3 regions of the Pedobacter lusitanus genome follow, and region 2 is predicted to be linked to each of the others. Evidence: riboswitches for the same ligand, from Rfam matches in the RefSeq annotation. Region 2 holds a riboswitch; each other region holds the start of a gene.
What was found. Region 2 has a riboswitch for S-adenosylmethionine ahead of metH (methionine synthase). Riboswitches for the same ligand answer to the same signal wherever they lie in the genome.

Region 1 (4,280 bases), 2.8 Mb from region 2:
TTCATTATCCTGCCTGTCAACCAGCGACACATATTCTGTCATATTCTTTATTTCAGCAAGGCTGATTCAGCTTTAAATCCAGCATCTGAAGTTCCGGTGTCAAAGATAAAAATTAAAAAGAAGCAACAGCACGATTTTTTTGACATAAAAAAAGCTGCCTCTTTTAATCAGAGGCAGCCTGGATGGTGTTGGTTTGATGTAAAATCTATTTCATTGCTTTGGTGAAATTCAATATAATGTAAGCAGGATTTTTTCCATAATCCACAGGCGATTTTAGTACCAGATTATCTCCTGTTGCCTGAGAAAGAATCAGTCTGTAGCCTTCAGTTACATTCTTCGCTTTATCTCCCTCATATAATTTTTTGAATTGAAAAGTCTGGTCTGCAGTACTTACTGACCAAAAAATACTTTGTGTTCTGGTAGGACAATCTGCAGTTCCCGGAAGCAAATATGTTCCATTTCCACTATTTGTTAATTTCCATGTACTACCGATAAAACATTTGTAAGAAGCTTCATTAAAGAGAGATTTCACATTCATTGCTGGTACGCCATCAAAAGTGATGTCATTTAATACCCAGTTTCCAGACACATTTCCTCTTTTCATAGCACCCTTAGGTGTATTACAACTTTGTAAAACCATCAATGAACTACATAAAATGGCTGCTATAACTAATATTCTTTTCATATCTTGTATTTTCGAAAACAGCTTACATAAATCCTGCCAAAAATTACCCGAAAATTAAAATTCTATGCAGACCGAAACGATTGCCATACATGCCGGAAACCTAACCCACAGTACCACAGGGGACGTAACACCACCTATCAGCCTCTCCACTACATTTTTCAGAGATGAAAATGGTGGCTACCCTGGCGGACATATGTATAGTCGTGTCAGCAATCCCAATCGTTCTGCACTCGAAAAAGTTATGGCTGATCTGGAAAAAGGCACAGATGCCTGTGCATTTTCTTCTGGAAATACAGCCGGAATGACTGTTTTTCAGGCCTTACCTCCGGGTAGTCATATTATTGCACCTGATGATATGTACTGGGGTTTCAAAAAACAACTGCAGTCAATTTTTGAAGGTATTCTGACTATAGACTTTATTGACCTTACTCAACCTGACCTCATAGAGGAGCATATTAAAAGTAATACCGCAATGATATGGGTTGAAACACCTTCAAACCCACTGTTAAAAATTACAGATTTAACTGTTGTCTCTGCAATTGCTAAAAAACATAAGTTAACCCTGGCTTGTGACAGCACTTTTGCTTCACCTTGTTTCCAGAATCCTATTCTGCTGGGCGCAGATATAGTCATGCATTCTTCAACCAAATATATTGGCGGACATAGTGATGTACTGGGCGGTATTTTAGTCACAGCTGTTCAGGATGAATTATGGAGCAGAATCAGAAATATTCAGCAAATCGGAGGTGCTGTTCCCTCTCCTTTTGATTGTTTTCTTTTACTCAGAAGCATCAAAACATTACCATACAGAATGAAGGGGCATGCTGAAAACGCTATGGCACTCGCAAAGTATCTTTCTGTTCACCCAAAAATTGAAGCGGTATACTATCCCGGCCTGCCTTCGCATGCGCAACATGAGATTGCCACAAAACAGATGAGCGGTTTTGCCGGTATGCTATCTATTCTGGTTAAAGGAGATGCAAGAAAAGTAGTCAATCAGGTCAGATTATTTGCCCAGGCAACGAGCCTTGGCGGAGTTGAGAGCTTAATTGAACACCGCGCCTCTGTAGAAGGTCCTGACACCAAAACTCCACAGAATTTAATTCGGATATCCGTTGGACTGGAACATATTGATGACATTATTGCTGATATAGAGCAGGCTTTAGGCTAAAAAACGTCATTTAAAGCTCAAAGACAGCCTCCAATATTTAATTTAAGTCACTCACATACAGATTGTTGATTATTTTTCAGAATATTATTTTGGAAGTAATCACAATATCACTACATTTGTACCATATAGCGCAAGCTATTCAAGTCAACCCGGTAACTGGGTTTGATTTATAAAGAAGTGGCGAGAGACAGGCTCCGTGACCCACTGGCAACCCTCCCAAATGGAGAAGGTGCCAATTCCTGACCAGTCAGCATAGTGCTTTCTGGAAAGATAAATTAAGACAAAATGAAAACAAAATACCAACCATCGCAATCAGGCGAATCTGTTTTTTACACAATTGAGCATCTGCAGACTAATGCATGCATGTGTTGTTGCATCGGCTAAACAACAATCTTCCACGTAAAATTAATTTAGTTCAACCGGAAGGCCTCTTTTCAGAGGTATGCACTCCCTTATACGGATTTTGTACGCCATAAATCCCGTATCTGTCTGTAAACAATCCCTTTAATCAATTAAATCAAGCGCAATCATGTCAGCCAATTATAGATTCGAAACACTACAACTTCATGCAGGTCAGGAAATTGACCCGACTACCGGTTCAAGAGCTGTACCTATTTATCAAACTACTTCTTATGGATTCAAAAGTGCCGAACACGGGGCAAATCTTTTTGCTTTAAAAGAATTCGGTAATATTTATACCCGCTTAATGAACCCGACAACTGATGTTTTCGAAAAACGGGTAGCTGCACTGGAAGGTGGTGTTGCGGGACTGGCGGTTGCCTCCGGACAGGCAGCTCAGTTTATCGCTTTAAACAATATACTGGAAGCGGGTGACAACTTTGTTTCTTCTCCTCACCTTTACGGCGGTAGTTATAATCAGTTTAAAGTAGCCTTCAAGCGCCTGGGTATAGAAGTAAGATTTGCAGATAGTGATGATACACAGGATTTTGAAGCTAAAATTGATAAAAACACAAAAGCTATTTACCTGGAAAGTATCGGAAATCCATCATTCAGTATTCCTGATTTTGAAAAACTATCCTTAATTGCACAAAAATATGATCTGCCCCTGATCGTAGATAATACATTTGGTGCTGCCGGTTATTTATTCAAACCATTGGAGCATGGTGCACATATTGTTGTTCAGTCTGCGACTAAATGGATTGGAGGACATGGAACGAGTATAGGTGGAGTAATAATCGATGGTGGAAACTATAACTGGGGAAATGGTAAATTCAAACAGTTTACCTCCCCTTCTGAGGGTTATCATGGTTTGGTATTCAACGATGTATTTGGTATCGGAAGCGACTTTGGAAATATACAGTTTATCATCCGCGCCAGAGTAGAAGGTTTAAGGGATTTTGGTCCTGCCATCGCTCCTTTTAACTCCTTTCTTCTGATACAAGGCCTGGAAACTTTATCCTTACGTGTACAAAGACATGTGGATAATGCGCTGGCACTGGCCACATGGCTTGAAAATCATGAGGCTGTAAATAAGGTTTCTTATCCGGGACTGGAAAGCAGCCCTTATCATCAGCATGCAAAAAAGTATCTTAAAAACGGATTTGGCGCCGTGCTTTCTTTCGAATTGCACGGAGGTAAAGAACAGGCCATTCAATTTGTAAATGAACTTCAGTTGGTTAGTCATCTGGCTAACGTCGGCGATGCCAAAACATTAATTATACAGCCTTCTGCCACTACGCATCAACAATTGAGTGATGAAGAACAGGCAGCTGCAGGTATTACACCGCAATTATTAAGAGTATCTGTAGGGATTGAACATATCGACGATATCAAAGCCGACTTCGAGCAGGCATTTGAAAAATTGTCCTCCGGAAAATAGAGATAAGCTTAAAAAAGATAGAAAAAAAGAATAATGTCATCAACACATATATATAACCACGCAAAGCAATTTAAACTGGAGAACGGGAAGAAACTGCGTGGATTACAAATCAGCTATCAGACTTTTGGTAAGCTAAATGCGAATAAGGATAATGTAATCTGGGCTTGTCATGCCTTAACAGCAAATGCGGATGTATTAGACTGGTGGAAAGGTTTATTCGGAGAGAAGAACCTCTTCAATCCGGAAGAACATTTTATTATCTGCGCAAACGTTATCGGCTCTCATTATGGCGGCACAAATCCGCTAAGTATTAATCCGGTAACCGGAAATCCATATTATTTATCATTTCCTGAGTTCACTATCAGAGATCTGGTTCATGGACATCAGCTGCTTGCAGCACATCTGGAAATTAAAAAAATCAAAGTACTGATTGGTGGATCATTAGGTGGCCAGCAAGCTGCTGAGTGGGCTATAACAGATGGTAGTAAAATTGAAAACCTGATTCTGGTTGCTACAAATGCTTTTCATTCACCATGGGGGATTGCTTTCAATGAAAGTCAGCGTCTGGCGATTACTACCGATCG
Region 2 (4,280 bases):
AAAAACGGCGGCAGATTATTTTATATCGGTGCAGGTACAAGCGGCAGATTAGGTGTGGTTGATGCTTCGGAATGTCCGCCTACATTCGGCGTATCTTTTGATGAAGTTGTAGGGATCATTGCCGGTGGAGATAAAGCCATCAGAAGGGCGGTGGAAAATGCAGAAGATGACGACGTTCAGGCCTGGATAGATTTACAGGAATACCATATAAATGATAAAGACAGCCTGGTTGGTCTGGCAGCATCCGGCACCACCCCTTATGTAGTTGGCGGATTAAAAAAAGCAAAGGAAAACGGGGTACTTACAGGCTGTATCATCTGTAATGAAGGTGGTCCGGTAGCAGAGGCCAGTGATTTTCCGGTTGAAGTTGTTGTCGGACCAGAGTTTTTAACCGGATCTACCCGGATGAAATCAGGAACAGCCCAAAAACTGGTTCTCAATATGCTGAGTACGACAGTGATGATCAGACTGGGTAAAGTCAAAGGTAATAGAATGGTAGATATGCAGTTAACTAACCATAAACTGGTTGACCGGGGAACACAGATGGTTATGAACGAACTTCATATCGATTATAAAAAAGCAGAAGAGCTGCTTATTCGTTACGGAAGTGTAAGAAAGGCTGTTGAAGCCGCTACTAAATAAAAATATTATGCACGAAATAGAACCTTTTTACCGCTGGCGCGATGATTATATTGCTGCCGAGGATCCCAAATCACCCTTTTACAATACAGAATATTCAGAGTTTTATTTCGACAAACAGTTATATAACTTTCTTATTCACCCGCAATGGGATGATTTTGGCTCGAATACACTTTATATTAAAGTCCTGTTCGTCGATTATGATCATCACTATGCTATTATTGAGTTTATCGGGGAGTGGAATGATGCTATAGGAAACGATATTATGCTGTTAAAACGGGAGATACTGGAACTGATGATAGATGAGGGCATTAATAAATTTATACTGATCGGAGAAAACATCCTCAATTTCCATGCTTCAGAAGACAGTTATTACGAAGAATGGTTTCAGGATGTGGAAGATGGATGGATCACAGGTCTGAATTTTAATCCTCATGTGATAGAAGAATTCAGAAGCAGCAACATTGATTATTACATCAATTTCGGCGGGGAACTTGACGATTTGGCATGGAGAACAATCAAACCGCTTCAGATTTTCCATAAAGTTGAAGAAATTCTGACAAAAAGACTAGGGGCATAGCTTTTGCTGATACAAATAGATTCGTATATTTAATTAAATTTTAAAATAACATGGATAACAATAATAATAATTGGTCACAACAGTCAGTTTTTGTGGAAAACCAATCTGGAACTGTTGCAAAGAAATTCTTTGCCAACGTGTTTTTATGGATGTTCGTAGCACTGGGTATCTCTACATTTGCCGCAGTTTACATGGCTAACACACCTGAAATGTTCAGCTACCTGATTAACCAGGAAACTGGCAAAATGTCTATTATAGGTTATGCTGTAATGTTTGCACCGCTTGGGCTGGTACTTTTAATGAGTGCTGGATTAAGCAGATTATCATTTGGAGCACTGGTTGGGGTATTTATTCTTTATTCCCTGCTTACTGGTGTTAGTTTAAGTTTCATTTTACTGGCTTACACGACGACTTCGGTAGTAGCTTGTTTTGCAGCTGCAGCAGGAATATTTGGTCTGATGGCTATATTGGGTTATACAACCAACACTGATTTAAGTAAATTCGGGTCCATCCTGATGGTTGGTGTAATCGGTCTGGTTATTGCCAGCGTAGTGAATATGTTCCTGAAAAGTTCAGGCTTTGACTATATCATGAGCTTCTTTGGTGTGGCAATCTTTACTGCATTAACTGCTTATGATGTTCAGAAATTAAAACGTATCGGTGCCGGTATAGAAGAAAACGGTGGTACTATGGCTGTTGATGATACTAAGAAATTAGCAATCATGGGTGCTTTATCCCTATACCTTGACTTCCTGAATATCTTTATCTTCCTGCTGAGAATATTCGGCGGAAGAAAATAAACAGCATATTTTATTCAGAAAGGCTGACAGAATCATAACTGTCAGCCTTTTTTTTGAGCTTATTTTTCTTTTCAGCAATCTCATTCTTCAAATTCCTACTCCCTGCTTATACGACAGCCCCACAGAACATTGTTCCGGGCAGCTGATATATTTGCTTGACTTTTGCAATTTTATATGCTTTAAACTCTATTTTCTTGGAAATCATTTTTCTTTGTTGCATTTTTGTATCCGCTTATAAAGAAAGATGGAGGGATTAGACCCGACGAAGTCTTAGCAACCTGTGCTTACAAGGTGCTACATTCTACTCGAACAGTTTCGGCCGTTCCTGAAAGATAAGTTAATTCGATCCGATACCGGATTTCTGATTAGGCCATATTATATAAAATTTCCCGTATTAAACTATTAAAGAGCTTTATACGGACAAATGGCTACCCATCAACACAGAGAATGAGCATAAGAGAAGAGCTTGGAAAACGAATACTAATCATTGATGGTGCTATGGGCACCATGATCCAGCGCTATGTCCTGACGGAAGAGGATTTCAGAGGAGAGCGTTTTAAGGATCATCCATGTGATGTGAAAGGTAATAACGACCTGCTGAATATTACACGTCCGGATATTATCAAGGCTATACACACAGAATACCTCAAAGCAGGTACAGACATTATTGAGACCAACACTTTTAGTACGCAGCGGATCTCCCTTGCGGATTACAAGATGGAAGAGCTGGATTATGAGATGAGCTTTGAAGGGGCTAAAATTGCCAAAGAAGCAGTAAATGAGTTCATGGCAGCCAATCCTGACCGCAGCTGTTTTGTAGCAGGAGCCGTGGGACCTACCAACCGTACTTTATCCATTTCACCTGATGTAAATGACCCGGGATTCAGGGCTTTAACTTTTGACGAACTCGTTGACGCCTATTATGAACAGGTCAGAGGTCTGGTGGACGGAGGTTCTGACTTACTGTTAATTGAGACTATTTTTGATACGCTGAATGCTAAAGCAGCCATTTTTGCTATCAAAAGATATGAGGAAGTCATTGACCGGAAAATTGAAATCATGATTTCCGGAACGATTACCGATGCTTCGGGCAGAACTTTATCCGGACAAACGGTAGAGGCATTCCTGAATTCTATCATTCATGCCAACCCGCTAAGTATTGGCTTCAACTGTGCCCTTGGTGCAAAAGACATGAGACCTCACATTGAGGAACTGTCTTCCAAGGCACCCTGTTATGTATCTGCTTATCCAAATGCAGGATTACCAAACGAATTTGGAGCCTATGATGAAATGCCAAATGAAACAGCTTCAATGGTTGGAGATTTTATTCAGCATGGTTTTGTCAATATTGTGGGTGGTTGTTGTGGCACTACGCCAGAGCATATCGCAGCTATTGCTGCAAAAGCTAAAAACGTTACTCCCAGAGCAATCCCAGAAATACCACGTTATCTGCGCCTGAGCGGATTAGAACCCGTAACCATCACACCCGACAGCATGTTTGTCAACATTGGTGAAAGAACCAATATCACGGGCTCCCCGAAATTCTCCAAATTAATTTTAAGTGGTGATTATGAAGCCGCACTGACCGTTGCCAGACAACAGGTAGAGGGTGGTGCCCAGGTTATTGACGTGAACATGGACGAGGGGATGCTTGACTCTGAAGCAGCAATGACTAAATTCCTTAATCTGATTGCTTCAGAACCGGATATTTCCAAACTGCCAATCATGGTCGATTCTTCTAAATGGAGTGTCATTGAAAATGGTCTCAAATGTCTGCAGGGTAAAGGTATTGTGAACTCCATCTCGCTGAAAGAAGGAGAAGATAAATTCCGTGAAAGTGCACGTAAGATTATGAATTACGGTGCAGCTGTAGTGGTGATGGCTTTTGACGAAAATGGACAGGCTGATAATTTTGAACGCAGAAAAGAAATCTGTAAACGTTCTTATGATATATTAGTTGACGAAATTGGCTTCCCGGCCGAAGACATCATCTTTGATCCAAACATCTTAACAGTAGCGACCGGACTGGAAGAACATAATAATTATGCGGTTGACTTTATCAATGCAGCACGCTGGATCAAAGAAAATCTTCCATACGCGAAAGTAAGTGGCGGGGTATCCAATATATCTTTCTCTTTCAGAGGGAATAATACAGTACGTGAAGCAATGCACTCTGCCTTTCTTTTCCATGCCATTAAAGCTGGTCTGGATATGGGTATTGTGAATGCAGGTATGCTGGAAGTTTATGAGGCTATTCCTGC
Region 3 (4,280 bases), 2.5 Mb from region 2:
CAGCTCCTCTGATTTTCAGATAATTGATATACCTGGTTTCCTTTAACTGCGGGAATGCATCTGATACAACAAATGATAAGTCTGCAGAAGGGTAGAAAAACGATCTGTTTTCCTGACTTAACAGTGATGTCCAATCGTTTCTTCCGCTGAGGTGAAGATAAAGGTAATCTTTGTAACCAATTGTGGCATCGGCCCATAAGCCATATAATTTACTCTTATAATTACCTTCTGAAGCATCGGCCACTCCTGTACGGTTACCTACATTGTAAAGGCCTGGAATAATAAGTCCGTTAGCTCCAACACCTACATCTTTAGATGTTTTATTGACAGAAGATGCACCCAGAATTAAATTGAGGGAGAAGTCCTTAATGTCCTTTTTGATATTGACCAGGAAATCATTGCTGAATCTTGAAGTTTGATTGGCATCATCTGATACAGTTCCTGCAAAATTTGTTTTACCTAATGATTGTGAATAATCGGTATATATACCTATAGCATTACTTGTTTTTTGAGTATAGTAACGATTCGACAGACCAGCTCTGTAGGTGAAGTTTAACCATGGGAGCGGAGTCCATTTCAATTCTACTTTTCCCGTTAGATAGGAGTTTTTGGATTTCTGACGGTTATTGGCAGCATCCCAGTAAGGACTCAGGTAAAAAGGGCTGTAAAAGCCATCAAGAGTTGCATATTTATTATTCTGCCAGTCCTTGTAATCCAGTATTGGGATATTTGCCGGAACGTTAATCAGATCTGCATATACAGTAGAGGTAGCGCTGGTAATATCATAATTATTCTCTACATAGTTGGCCGAATAATCTATATTGAATGTAGGAATGATTTTTCTGGTTCCGTTAAACCTCAGTGATGTTCTGGTATATTTATCGCCAGGTGTTGTTCCTCTGCCATTCAGGTATTGAGCAGCAACATAAGTAGTTGATTTGGTATCTCCCGAAGAGACCGAGAAATCAGTCTGATTGCTCAGGCCGGTTTGCCAGAAATCATTTCTGTCTGTTCTTGGGGAATAAAGAGCCTGCTGCTGCTCTCCGTTGGCCAGCGGGAATCCAAGTGGTCTTAAACTACCATCAAATGCAGGACCATATTGCTGATTCTCGGTAGGACTGAAAATCTGGGCGTCAGCTGTTGACCCGGCACCAAATCTGGTTTGGAGTTTAGGGAAGAAACTGACTTTTTCCAGAGTTGTGGTATTGGAGAAACGGATAAGTGGTTTTCCGTCCTTGCCTTTTTTAGTTGTGATCAGTAAAACTCCATTAGAGGCTTCAGAGCCATATAGGGTAGCTCCGGCAGCTCCGTTTAATACAGAAATTTCATCTACATCTTCGGGGTTCAGGTTACCAAGTATGGAACTGGGAACAACAACGTTGTCCACAACGACAAGTGCTGTATTATCACCCGTAAGAGAGCGGTTACCTCTTAATACTAACCTGTAATTTGGATTTACACCACTTGTAATCGCATTTGCCTGTAAGCCGGCAATCTTACCGACCAGTCCCCCGGCAATTGTAGGGGATTTGCCGCTGGTTAGCTCTTCGCTATTAATCCTGGTTGCCGTATAACCCTGCTCTTTAGGTTTACGAAGGATACCTCCGGCCGAAACTACGACTTCGTTGAGGTTGTTATCATCAGGAACCAGGCTAACGTCAATGGTAGTTTTTCCGTTTAGTTTGTATCCATATCTTTTAAAACCTATAAAACTGATAATCAGTATATCCGAAGGTTCTGATCTTTTGATAGTGAATGTGAACCTTCCATTTGCAGCTGTTGTAGCTCCCAGATTGGTGTTTTTTAATTTTATACTTACTCCGGGTAAGGGTAAGCCATCCTCCTGCGAGGTTATTATTCCGGTGATTGTTTTTTCTTGTTGTGCCTCTGCAATAGTTGTTGTAGCAAGTATAAACAGGAATATAAAAAGTTTAAGTAGAGTCTTTCTCATTGCATAGTGTTAGTAAAGTTTGGGGTGTAGTCTTCCAGGTCGTTTATTGAACTAAATGACTTTATTGATAAACTGAAATGTTAATTTGTTATGCTAACCCCAACAATGACGAGCTGAAGGCACATCAATGAAATTCTCTCCATACAGGGGTATGGAATATGTATTTATAATTTTCATTATATTTGTTTTGGTGGTTAAACATTAATTCGCATTTATGGTCACGTAACCGTGGTATATCACTTTCATAAGGAGCGGGCTCTAACCGCTCCTTATTGTTTTACGGTATCGTTTTTTTGAAATTTTAAGAATTGTAATTTATTGCATAATACTCCTTTCTGAAAGGGTGAATAATATTAACTGATTTTTCAGGCAGGGGATGAATTCTCCATCGAAAGGGTATTCATACTTATCTTTATTACTTGCGCAATAATAAGGAATTAGCACCTTGTCGCGGACAGGTTGCTAAGACATCGATGGGCCTTTCCCTCCGTCTTTCTTGATAAGAATTATAATTTTAAGAACTGATTGTACGTAATAAATATTTATTTACGAACGGTATAAATAGCTATTTGGATTTTGCATCAAAAATTTCTGCAAGTTTGTTATGCAGAGCTTCTTCTCTTAATCCTTTTGCGATAATTTTGCCGGAAGGATCAATCAGGAAGTTTGATGGTATAGATCTGATTCCATATAATTTTGCCACAGCATTATCCCAGAATTTCAGATCGGAAACCTGCGTCCAGGCTAGTTTATCATCTTCAATAGCTTTTAGCCATGCCGCTTTTTTTCCTGGCTGGTCCAGTGAAACACCCAGCACAGTAAATCCTTTGTCTTTATACTGGTTGTAAGCACTAACTACATTGGGGTTTTCCTGTCTGCAGGGACCACACCATGATGCCCAGAAGTCTACCAATACGTACTTCCCTTTGAAGTCTGATAATTTCACTGGTTTATCGTTAACATCATTCTGCGTGAAGTCTATAGCCTGCAATCCGACTTTTGTCTTTTTTGCTGCCTCAAAGTAGCCTGCTATGCTTTTTCCGGTACTGGTCTCTCTGACTTTTGGTGAAAGAGCCTGAAACAGTTGTTCTGCATCAGAGTGAACTTTGTCATTTGTAGCTAACTGAGACAGCACTACAATACTTATGTATGAATCCGGGTTATTACGTGCGTAATCAAGATAAATAGGGGTTAGTCCTGCTGAAATATTTTCATAACGCTTTTCAAAACTATCTATAAAAGCTTTATCTTTTTTCTGTTCGGGAGTGAATTTAGCATATTCAGCATTGAGTATGTCAATCTGATCCTGAACTGTTTTTGACTGGGATTTGAGTTTGCTGTTGTCTCTATTGATCAATGAACCGTTTATTGTGGCTTTTTTTAGTGAGTCAGTTGCAGCTACTTCAATGTTGCCTGATTCCAGATAAAAGGGAAGTGCATCACTTTTAACTCCCTTTACATTTGATTTTTTGTATAAAACACCTCTGGCTGGATCTTTAATTTTGCCATTGAAAGTAAATGTGCCTTTTGCTGCTATCGCAGAGTCCAGAACACTCTTTCCGTCTGCAATGTAGTTCAGGAAAATTTTATCCCCTGGCTGCAGGCTTTTAATTTCTCCTTTTATGCTAAATGGTTGTTGAGCAAACAGGGCAAATGGGAGCAGGGCTCCGGCGGCAAGTAGTGTAGTTTTTTTTATCATAGGTAATATTTTTAGGTGGTTCATCAGCAAAGGTAAATAAATACTATAAAATTAGTATACTTTATTTTGATATTTCTTTTTTTAAGTAATTTGACCTGGATTGTCCCGTAATTAGAAATAAAATAATTAACTGACAGTAAGTTACGATTGTTTTTATTCTTTTAAAAACCAGGGCAATCAGATCTGACGTAGGTTTAGTTAGCTATCAGTTAAGCATATCAAAAGATATTTTTAACTGACTTGTAAGGTTCTGTGTTTTTTAACGACTAAAAGATAAAAGAAGATTTATGAAAACTATATTAAACTCCATGGTGCTTTTATTGTTGTTTTTCTCTGGCTACAGTCAAAATAAAACCACAAAAAACCCTTATTATTCCAGAACAGATACCACTGTATTAAAGGTAAGTAACACCGTATGGAAAAAGATTCTTCCGGCCGAGCTTTATGCGGTTGCCAGGACGGGGGCTACCCAGCAGGCTTTTACCGGCAGTCTCTGGAATTCGGAACGTAAAGGAACTTATTACTGTGCTGTTTGCGGAAATGCCCTGTTCAAGTCTGATGCGAAGTTTGCAAGTACCTGCGGATGGCCCAGTTTTTTCGAGCCTGTCAGAAAAAAAAGTACGGTATACA

Region 1: it holds a riboswitch for S-adenosylmethionine, as region 2 does, so the genes downstream of both, PL_RS03695 (O-acetylhomoserine aminocarboxypropyltransferase/cysteine synthase family protein) here and metH (methionine synthase) in region 2, are expected to answer to the same signal.
Region 3: it holds a riboswitch for S-adenosylmethionine, as region 2 does, so the genes downstream of both, PL_RS02710 (SusC/RagA family TonB-linked outer membrane protein) here and metH (methionine synthase) in region 2, are expected to answer to the same signal.

Annotation. Positions count from the first base shown of each region.
Region 1 covers NZ_CP157278.1:816,542-820,821, forward strand. Annotated here, with positions in the region: gene idi (isopentenyl-diphosphate Delta-isomerase) at 1-42, opposite strand, end outside; gene PL_RS03685 (lipocalin family protein) at 206-685, opposite strand; gene PL_RS03690 (trans-sulfuration enzyme family protein) at 750-1,856, shown strand; SAM riboswitch class I at 2,021-2,133, shown strand; gene PL_RS03695 (O-acetylhomoserine aminocarboxypropyltransferase/cysteine synthase family protein) at 2,386-3,696, shown strand; gene PL_RS03700 (homoserine O-acetyltransferase family protein) at 3,730-4,280, shown strand, end outside.
Region 2 covers NZ_CP157278.1:4,100,667-4,104,946, reverse strand. Annotated here, with positions in the region: gene murQ (N-acetylmuramic acid 6-phosphate etherase) at 1-642, shown strand, start outside; gene PL_RS17605 (hypothetical protein) at 650-1,219, shown strand; gene PL_RS17600 (Bax inhibitor-1/YccA family protein) at 1,270-2,019, shown strand; SAM riboswitch class I at 2,249-2,358, shown strand; gene metH (methionine synthase) at 2,467-4,280, shown strand, end outside.
Region 3 covers NZ_CP157278.1:593,495-597,774, reverse strand. Annotated here, with positions in the region: gene PL_RS02710 (SusC/RagA family TonB-linked outer membrane protein) at 1-1,951, opposite strand, end outside; SAM riboswitch class I at 2,355-2,457, opposite strand; gene PL_RS02705 (TlpA disulfide reductase family protein) at 2,517-3,650, opposite strand; gene msrB (peptide-methionine (R)-S-oxide reductase MsrB) at 3,938-4,280, shown strand, end outside.